DNA from 2 places in the Buttiauxella sp. AC142 genome. Region 1 is predicted to be linked to the other one. Evidence: predicted binding sites of a transcription regulator. Region 1 holds the regulator's gene; the other holds the start of a gene.

Region 1 (4,429 bases):
ACGATTCAGGAATATCCCGCCACTAACTAATAAGCAGTGAACTCCAGGCAATAAAAAACCGGAATCAGTGTTCCGGTTTTTTTTCGCTTAAGCGCAGGGTTTATTTGTTAACAAACTCTTCGCCAAGGGTAATGTCTTTCTGCAGAGTATCCAGCATGCCTTCCAGCGCCTGGTGCTCAAACGCACTCAGTTTTCCGTAAGACTTGTGCTCCGCGATTCCATTTTTGCCCAGCAGCAATGGCTGAGAGAAGAAACGAGCGTGCTCGCCGTTACCTTCTACATACGCACATTCAACCACGTTGCTTTCGCCTTGCAGCGCACGCACCAAAGACAGACCAAAACGTGCAGCAGCCTGACCCATTGACAGAGTTGCAGATCCGCCACCCGCTTTCGCTTCCACAACTTCAGTACCCGCATTCTGGATACGTTTAGTCAGGTCAGCAACTTCTTGCTCGGTGAAGCTTACGCCTGGGATCTGAGACAGCAATGGCAGAATAGTCACGCCAGAGTGGCCACCGATGACAGGGACTTCGATCTCGGTCGGCTGTTTGCCTTTCAGTTCCGCAACAAAGGTGTTGGAGCGGATGATGTCTAGCGTAGTCACGCCAAACAGTTTGTTCTTATCGTACACACCTGCTTTTTTCAGCACTTCAGCTGCGATAGCAACAGTGGTATTCACCGGGTTCGTGATGATACCGATACAGGCTTTCGGGCAAGTTTTAGCAATCTGTTGAACCAGATTTTTAACGATTCCCGCGTTGACGTTAAACAGATCCGAGCGATCCATACCTGGCTTACGAGCGACACCGGCGGAGATAAGCACGACATCAGCACCCACCAGCGCTGGTGTAGCATCTTCACCGCAGAAACCTTTAATTTTCACATCAGTAGGGATATGACTCAGATCGACTGCAACACCTGGGGTTACCGGTGCAATATCATACAGAGAGAGTTCTGAACCTGAAGGCAGTTGGGTCTTGAGTAGAAGGGCAAGCGCCTGGCCGATTCCGCCTGCTGCGCCGAGGACTGCAACTTTCATCCTAAACTCCTTATTATGGTTAGCAAATAGGTGCCGTAACTCCATGCGGTGGCGACCATAATCCAGAGAAGGGGTAATTACAATCTTCCCGCTTAAGGTTTGCGAAGTTACGCATCCCTGAAGCGTTACTGCTGCATTTACTCACCGGGTGGAAACGACGCCTGAGCGCCCGGTCACAACCTGATGTTGTCACATCAACGGCGGTTACATTACCCCTCCCTACGCAGCAAAACAACATCATTTTGATAACATTTGATTTACTTACCTACATATTTTCGAGTCGTGACGAAGGCATGTTCCTCGATAACAAAATTTGATAAAATCCGCCTCTTTCATAACATTATTTCAGGCTGACAACCTGCCATTCATTTGCATAATAATTCATTTAAATGCATAATAATGTTATCTTTGTTGACCTTTAAATGGGTAACCTATGCGTATTTCCTCAAAACAAGAAGAATTAGTCAAAGCATTCAAAGCACTATTAAAAGAAGAGAAATTCAGTTCTCAGGGCGAGATCGTCCATGCATTGCAAAACGATGGTTTTGAAAATATTAATCAGTCCAAAGTTTCTCGCATGCTGACAAAGTTCGGCGCCGTGCGTACCCGCAACGCAAAAATGGAAATGGTGTATTGCTTACCGGCAGAGCTTGGCGTGCCAACCACTTCCAGCCCGCTAAAAAATCTGGTGTTGGATATTGATTACAACGATGCCGTTGTGGTCATTCATACCAGTCCTGGTGCTGCGCAGCTTATTGCGCGCCTGCTGGATTCTTTAGGTAAAGCGGAAGGCATTCTGGGAACCATTGCCGGGGATGACACTATCTTCACCACTCCCGCGAAAAACTTTACCGTGAAAGAATTGTATGAAGCGATTCTGGTGCTGTTTGAACAAGAACTGTAAGCGTTAATACTCCATTCCCGTTGTGAATGAACAACGGGAACAACACCTCCGTAACAATCCCCCTGCTCACATCCATTGTCAGTAAATCCCGGTTTTACCTTCTTTCTAAGCCTAAATCTCGCTTGCATCAGCCAGTTATGTGATAAACCGCACAAAAAATCAAAGTCTGACATCCCATTGTTTTTACTTATATTTAACACAAAAATAGCAATATACATCCATTTTTAATAACTTTACGTAATAACCAAAGCCTCTATTATTGTAAAGTTTCATAGAGAATAATTAGCAGGGTATTAATTTTGTGAGTTATTAGTGTATACTTGATTTTGTGATGAGGGTCACGAAATGAAGACCCCAATAAAAGAATACGACGAGGTAAAAACCATGAACATGAAATCAACAGTAGTAGCCGCTAGCCTGCTTTCAATGCTGTCATTTGGTGCATTCGCAGCCACTTCTATCAACGCTGAACAAGCGCAGAACCTTCAGTCAATGGGTTCCGTTTCTGTAAGCCAGGTAGGTAGCGCACCAATGGATATGCACCAGATGTTGAATAAAAAAGCTGAAGAGCAAGGTGCTTCTTCTTACCGTATCACCGAAGCACGTTCTGGCGATGCATGGCACGCAACTGCTGAGCTGTACAAATAACAGTCGTTAGCCATAAATAATAGTGATTTACCGTTTAAACAAAATGACGACCCCAAGAACAATAAATGCACTTAAGCCCTTCCGGTCGTTGAAAAACTTATTCAGGAGTAGACATCATGAAAACCAAATTAACCATCGCAGCACTTAGCCTTTTCTCCGTGATCTCTTTCGGCGCTAATGCAGCCGCACATCAGGTCACTAACGAACAAGCTCAAAACATGCAGTCCATGGGCAGTATTTCAGTAAGCCAGGTGGGTAGCGCGCCGATGGATATGCGTCATGAATTATCACAGAAAGCGACTCAGGAAGGTGCCTCTGCTTATCGCATTACCGAAGCACGTTCAGGCGATACCTGGCACGCCACCGCTGAACTGTATAAATAAACCCTCGTCGTCAAATCTGGCGACTTTGCCCCCGCTCGCGGGGGCTTTTTTATGGGTTTAAATCAGCGTTAGCCACGCACGTTAAACCGCAATTGCCCTTCCAGCTCCTCTTCCGCTTCGTCAAAAAGCAAAATCAAAGCGCCATACCGCCGCCTTTGCATTTCTGGTAGATGAACAAATTCAATCTCTACCGGGAGCGGCAAAATATCCCCAACGACGACATCCCACAAACTATCGAGATCGTGAACCTGTTTTTTCTCAAGTTGAAAAACCTGGATAAAGTGGCGATAGAATCCCGGCTGATCTTCTATCTGACTAAAATCAAAGGTGTATTTTTTCATAGATTGCCACCTAACCCATTCGCATTGTGGTGACTATAGCCCGCCAATATGCAAGGTTTTGACTTCCAGAAACTCATCCAGACCTAACACGGAACCTTCCCGACCCAGTCCGGATTCTTTCACACCACCAAACGGCCCCAGCTCGGTCGAAACGGCGCATTCGTTGATACCAATCATCCCGCTTTCAATCGCTTGCGAGACACGGAATACGCGGGCCAGATTCTGAGTATAGAAGTAGGCCGCTAAACCAAATGGTGTGTTATTCGCTCGCTCAATCACTTCCTCTTCCGTTTTGAAACTGAAGCAGGCGGCCAACGGGCCAAAGGTTTCTTCCTGCGCGAGTTTCATATCATCGGTGGCATCCACTATCACCGTTGGTTGCCAGAAGTTGCCACCCAATTCATGACTCTTCCCGCCTACCAGCACTTTTCCGCCCTTCGCCTGCGCATCTTCAACATGTTCACGGACTTTATCGACCGCAGATTTTTCAATTAATGGCCCTACAACAACGCCTTCTTCAAGACCATTACCCACTTTCAGGGCTTTAACGGCATCCGCGAGTTTGTTGACGAACTGGTCGTAGACCTTTTCCTGAATAAAGAAACGGTTAACGCTAACGCAGACCTGGCCTGCATTACGGAATTTATTCGCGACAGCCCCCTTCACGGCTTCGTCAATATCAGCATCTTCAAAGACGATATACGGCGCATTGCCGCCAAGTTCCATCGACACCTTTTTCATTGTTTCAGCCGCATTACGCACCAGGGTTTTACCCACTGCAGTGGAACCGGTGAATGATATTTTGCGAACGTCGCGGCTGGCCATAATTGCATCGCTAATTTCTTGCGTATTCCCCGCCACGGCGTTGAGTACACCATCTGGGACACCGGCTTTCTTCGCCAGAGCCAGCAATGCAAATGCAGACAGCGGAGTGTTATTAGCAGGTTTAATCACGCCGGTACAACCCGCGGCAAGCGCCGGGCCTAGTTTGCGAGTCAGCATTGCCATTGGGAAGTTCCACGGCGTGATAGCCGCAACTACGCCGATAGGCTCCCGGGTGGCTAAAATTCGTGAACCGGGTTTCGCCGGAGGAATAATTTCACCATTTGCACGC
Region 2 (4,429 bases), 640 kb from region 1:
GGGTGCGCGGTCAGCACTAATTCCAGTGATAATGACTCAACAGCATTACGAATGGCGTCTTCGCTAAGATCGGGCTGATTTTTTAATTTTTGGAGTGTCTTAGCAATAACTTCAGGATTGCTGGCAGCTTCGCCATTGGCGGAAATGCTGTGGTATTGCTCGGCGGTGTTGGCCAGGTTCAGGAATTGGCTGAATGCACGGGCTACAGGAAGTAGTTCGTCGTTAGACAGGTTCTGTAACGTGGTTAGCAGCTCCTGGCGGTTGGCTTCATTGCCAGCCCGTGAGGACTTAGACAATTTGCGGATTGTTTCTACGCGGTCAAGAATGTTTTCACCTAACGCATCCTTGATGGTATCCCCGAGCAACTTGCCGAGCATACTGACATTACTTCGCAAAGCGGAATACTGTTCGTTCATATGACCCCAGACACCCTATCCAATCTAATATGTAATTTAATTTCACCCGTGAAGGTTCAACACCGTCTTTATAAAGCCACGTAAGTCTACTTTCGTCAATTGCTACGAAATCGTTTCAGCAAACGAATAAATTGCGCTAATTCATGAAATTTAATTACTAACTTCGTGGATAAGCATTTCTTATGAGGATCCGCTAAAAAGTCGTTCAAAAAGGGGGCAAAACCCCCATAAACGCTATTTTTCAATGCCAGCAAAAATGATGCACTACCTGTGTGATCAGTTTGCGAGTTGGCTCGATAAAACGTGTTTCGATGTATTCGTCCGGCTGGTGCGCCTGGTTTATAGAACCCGGGCCCAGAACCAGCGTTGGGCAAAGCGTCTGAATAAATGGTGCTTCGGTGCAGTAATTCACCACTTCTGTTTGCGCGCCGAGCAATTTCTCAACCACTTGCACTAACTGGTGATCTTTGGCGCATTCATAGCCAGGAATTGGCGGATGCAGTTCGGAAATCGTCAGGCGGCCAGGCCATTTTTGGCTAACCGGTTCCAGCGCTTCATTAAGCAAACCGTTCAAATCGTTTAATGTCAGCCCCGGAAGCGGGCGGATATCCATATGCAGTTCGCAGCAGGCACAAATACGGTTGGCGGCATCGCCACCGCTAATATGGCCAAGATTTAGCGTTGGATACGGCACCGTGAAAGCGTCATGGTGATAACGGTCTTTCAGCGTGTTTTTCAGCGACATAATGTGACCGATAGCGTCATGCATCAGCTCGATAGCATTGACACCGCGAGCCGGATCGCTGGAGTGACCGGACTGGCCGAGAATGCGAATCGCATTCGAGATATGGCCCTTATGCGCACGCACTGGCTGCAAAGAGGTCGGTTCGCCGATGATGGCGCAATCCGGGCGTAGGCTGGTGGTTTCAGAGAAATAACGCGCACCTGCCATCGTCGTTTCTTCATCGGCAGTCGCCAGAATATAAAGTGGTTTTTTAAGCGTCGTGACATCGACATCGCGCAGCGCATCAAGAATAAAGGCAAAGAAGCCTTTCATGTCGGCTGTGCCGAGGCCGTAGAGTTTATTTTCGTGCTCGGTCAGCGTGAAGGGGTCGCGTGTCCAGCGGCCATCATCAAACGGCACGGTATCGGTATGACCCGCCAGCAACAACCCGCCCGCGCCGCTTCCGGTGCTCGCCAGCATATTGAATTTATTGCGTGTTCCCGGCACCGCCTGGATTTCGACATTAAATCCAAGATCGCGGAACCATCCCGCCAGTAAATTGATTAAAGACTCATTACTCTGATCCAACGCGCTGTCGGTGGCGCTGATAGAAGGAGTCGCGATCAACGCGCGGTAAATCTCGATAAAAGGAGGTAATTTCATCTTCACTGTTGACAGGCCTTAGCTCGGGTTGGTATACATAATCATGCAGTTATATTGAATAAAAATACAATATTCACTGCCATAAGGGAACCCCTGGTTCCGGTGGATTTAACCACGTAAATGTACGTTGGGTGATGGCTTACCAGCTGACACCTTTAGCAGACACAACCTAAGAAGGTGTACAGCCGAGATGTTGAATACGCTGATTGTTGGTGCCAGCGGTTATGCGGGCGCAGAACTTGTGACCTATTTGAATCGCCATCCTAATATGAACATAACCGCATTGACGGTTTCAGCGCAAAGTAATGACGCAGGAAAGTTGATATCTGATTTGCATCCGCAACTAAAAGGTATCGTCGACTTGCCGTTACAGCCAATGTCAGATATCAGCGAATTTACTGACGGCGTAGACGTGGTGTTCCTCGCAACAGCCCATGAAGTGAGCCATGACCTGGCGCCGCAATTTCTGGCGAAAGGCTGTGTCGTCATCGATCTTTCCGGTGCATTCCGCGTTAACGATGCTAAGTTTTATCAACTCTATTATGGCTTTACGCATCAGCATCCTGAGCTGCTTGAGCAAGCGGTTTATGGCCTGGCGGAATGGGAAAGCGACAAACTGAAAGAAACCAGTTTGATCTCCGTTCCTGGCTGTTACCCAACGGCTTCGCAACTGGCGTTAAAACCTCTGATTGAGGGCGGTCTGCTGGATTTGAACCAGTGGCCGGTGATCAATGCGACCAGTGGTGTGAGCGGTGCAGGGCGTAAGGCAGCGATATCCAACAGTTTCTGCGAAGTGAGCCTGCAACCGTATGGCATTTTTAACCATCGCCATCATCCAGAAATTGTCACGCATTTGGGTACGCCGGTCATTTTTACTCCGCACCTGGGCAATTTCCCGCGTGGGATTCTGGCGACCATTACTTGCCGCCTGAAAGAAGGCGTGACGCAGCAGCAAGTCGCTGACGCTTTTAAGCAGGCCTATCAAGATAAACCGTTAGTGCGCCTGTACGACAAAGGCGTGCCAGCGCTAAAAAATGTTGTTGGCCTGCCGTTTTGCGATATCGGCTTTGCCGTGCAGGGCGAGCATGTGATTGTTGTCGCCACCGAAGACAATTTGCTGAAAGGTGCATCTGCTCAAGCCGTGCAGTGCCTGAATATTCGTTTTGGCTTTGCCGAAACACAGTCTCTTATTTAATTAACGCCGGGTGACATGATGAATCCATTAATTATCAAATTAGGTGGCGTGCTGCTGGATAGCGAAGAAGCGCTGGAGCGTCTGTTTACCGCGCTGGTCAATTACCGCGAATCCCATCAACGCCCGCTGGTTATTGTGCACGGCGGTGGATGCCTGGTAGATGAGTTAATGAAAAAACTCTCTCTGCCAGTGACCAAGAAAAACGGCCTGCGTGTGACGCCTGCTGACCAGATTGACATTATTACCGGTGCGCTGGCGGGAACGGCGAACAAAACCTTGTTGGCGTGGGCGAAAAAGCATGGCATCAATGGTGTCGGTCTTTGCCTCGGTGATGGCGACAGCGTCACCGTGACCAAACTTGATGAAGCGTTGGGTCATGTGGGACTTGCGAAACCGGGTTCGGCAAAGCTGATTACTACGCTTTTAGATTCTGGCTTCCTGCCGATTGTCAGCTCTATTGGTGTGACAGCTGAAGGCGAGTTGATGAACGTGAATGCTGACCAGGCGGCTACGGCGCTGGCGGCAACGCTTGGCGCTGACCTGATTCTGCTGTCCGATGTGAGCGGGATTCTGGATGGCAAAGGGCAACGTATTGCAGAAATGACGGCGGCGAAAGCGGAGCAGTTAATCGCTCAGGGCATTATTACCGACGGCATGATAGTGAAAGTTAACGCGGCGCTGGATGCAGCACGCACGCTGGGTCGCCCGGTGGATATTGCATCCTGGCGTCATGCAGAGCAGTTACCTTCTTTGTTTAACGGCGTTGCCATCGGCACCCGTATTCTGGCCTAGTTTAAAATTAAGTTTTTGAAGGATAAGACAATGCAAAATCACGGAATCAAAAAAATCGTTCTCGCATACTCTGGCGGCCTGGATACTTCTGCCATCATTCCATGGCTGAAAGAAAACTACGGCGGCTGTGAAGTGGTCGCGTGCGTAGTGGATATCGGCCAGGATCGCGAAGACCTGCAAGGCGTTGAGCAAAAAGCACTGCGTTCTGGCGCAACCGAGTGTTACGTCGTTGATGCGCGCGAAGAGTTCATCAGCGATTATGTTTACCCGGTATTGCAGACCGGCGCACTGTACGAAGGCACCTACTTGCTGGGGACTTCTATGGCGCGTCCGCTTATCGCTAAAGCGCTGGTTGATGTGGCAAACAAAGTGGGCGCAGATGCGCTGTGCCACGGTGCGACCGGCAAAGGAAACGACCAGGTGCGTTTCGAGTCCGCATGGGCGGCACTGGCTCCGCATTTGAAAGTGGTTGCGCCATGGCGTGAGTGGAATCTGCGTTCCCGTGAAGCGCTGCTGGATTACCTGAAAGAGCGTGATATTCCGACTACCGCTTCGCTTGAGAAAATCTACAGCCGTGACGAAAACGCATGGCACATTTCTACCGAAGGCGGCGTGTTGGAAAGCCCGTGGAATGCACCG

What was found. The regulator ArgR, encoded in region 1, controls arginine synthesis, uptake and breakdown. The targets are predictions, from matches to a motif close to ANTGAATAAAAATACANT.
Region 2: a site for ArgR is predicted at 1,857-1,874, ahead of argC (N-acetyl-gamma-glutamyl-phosphate reductase). Genes of this name have one in related genera too.

What each region holds. Positions count from the first base shown of each region.
Region 1 covers NZ_CEEDCH010000001.1:4,044,414-4,048,842, forward strand. Annotated here, with positions in the region: gene degS (outer membrane-stress sensor serine endopeptidase DegS) at 1-30, shown strand, start outside; gene mdh (malate dehydrogenase) at 101-1,039, opposite strand; gene argR (transcriptional regulator ArgR) at 1,473-1,943, shown strand; gene yhcN (peroxide/acid stress response protein YhcN) at 2,328-2,591, shown strand; gene yhcN (peroxide/acid stress response protein YhcN) at 2,708-2,974, shown strand; gene AC0IWZ_RS18760 (barstar family protein) at 3,043-3,315, opposite strand; gene AC0IWZ_RS18765 (NAD-dependent succinate-semialdehyde dehydrogenase) at 3,349-4,429, opposite strand, start outside.
Region 2 covers NZ_CEEDCH010000001.1:4,689,039-4,693,467, forward strand. Annotated here, with positions in the region: gene ppc (phosphoenolpyruvate carboxylase) at 1-416, opposite strand, end outside; gene argE (acetylornithine deacetylase) at 658-1,809, opposite strand; gene argC (N-acetyl-gamma-glutamyl-phosphate reductase) at 1,994-2,998, shown strand; gene argB (acetylglutamate kinase) at 3,014-3,790, shown strand; gene AC0IWZ_RS21885 (argininosuccinate synthase) at 3,821-4,429, shown strand, end outside.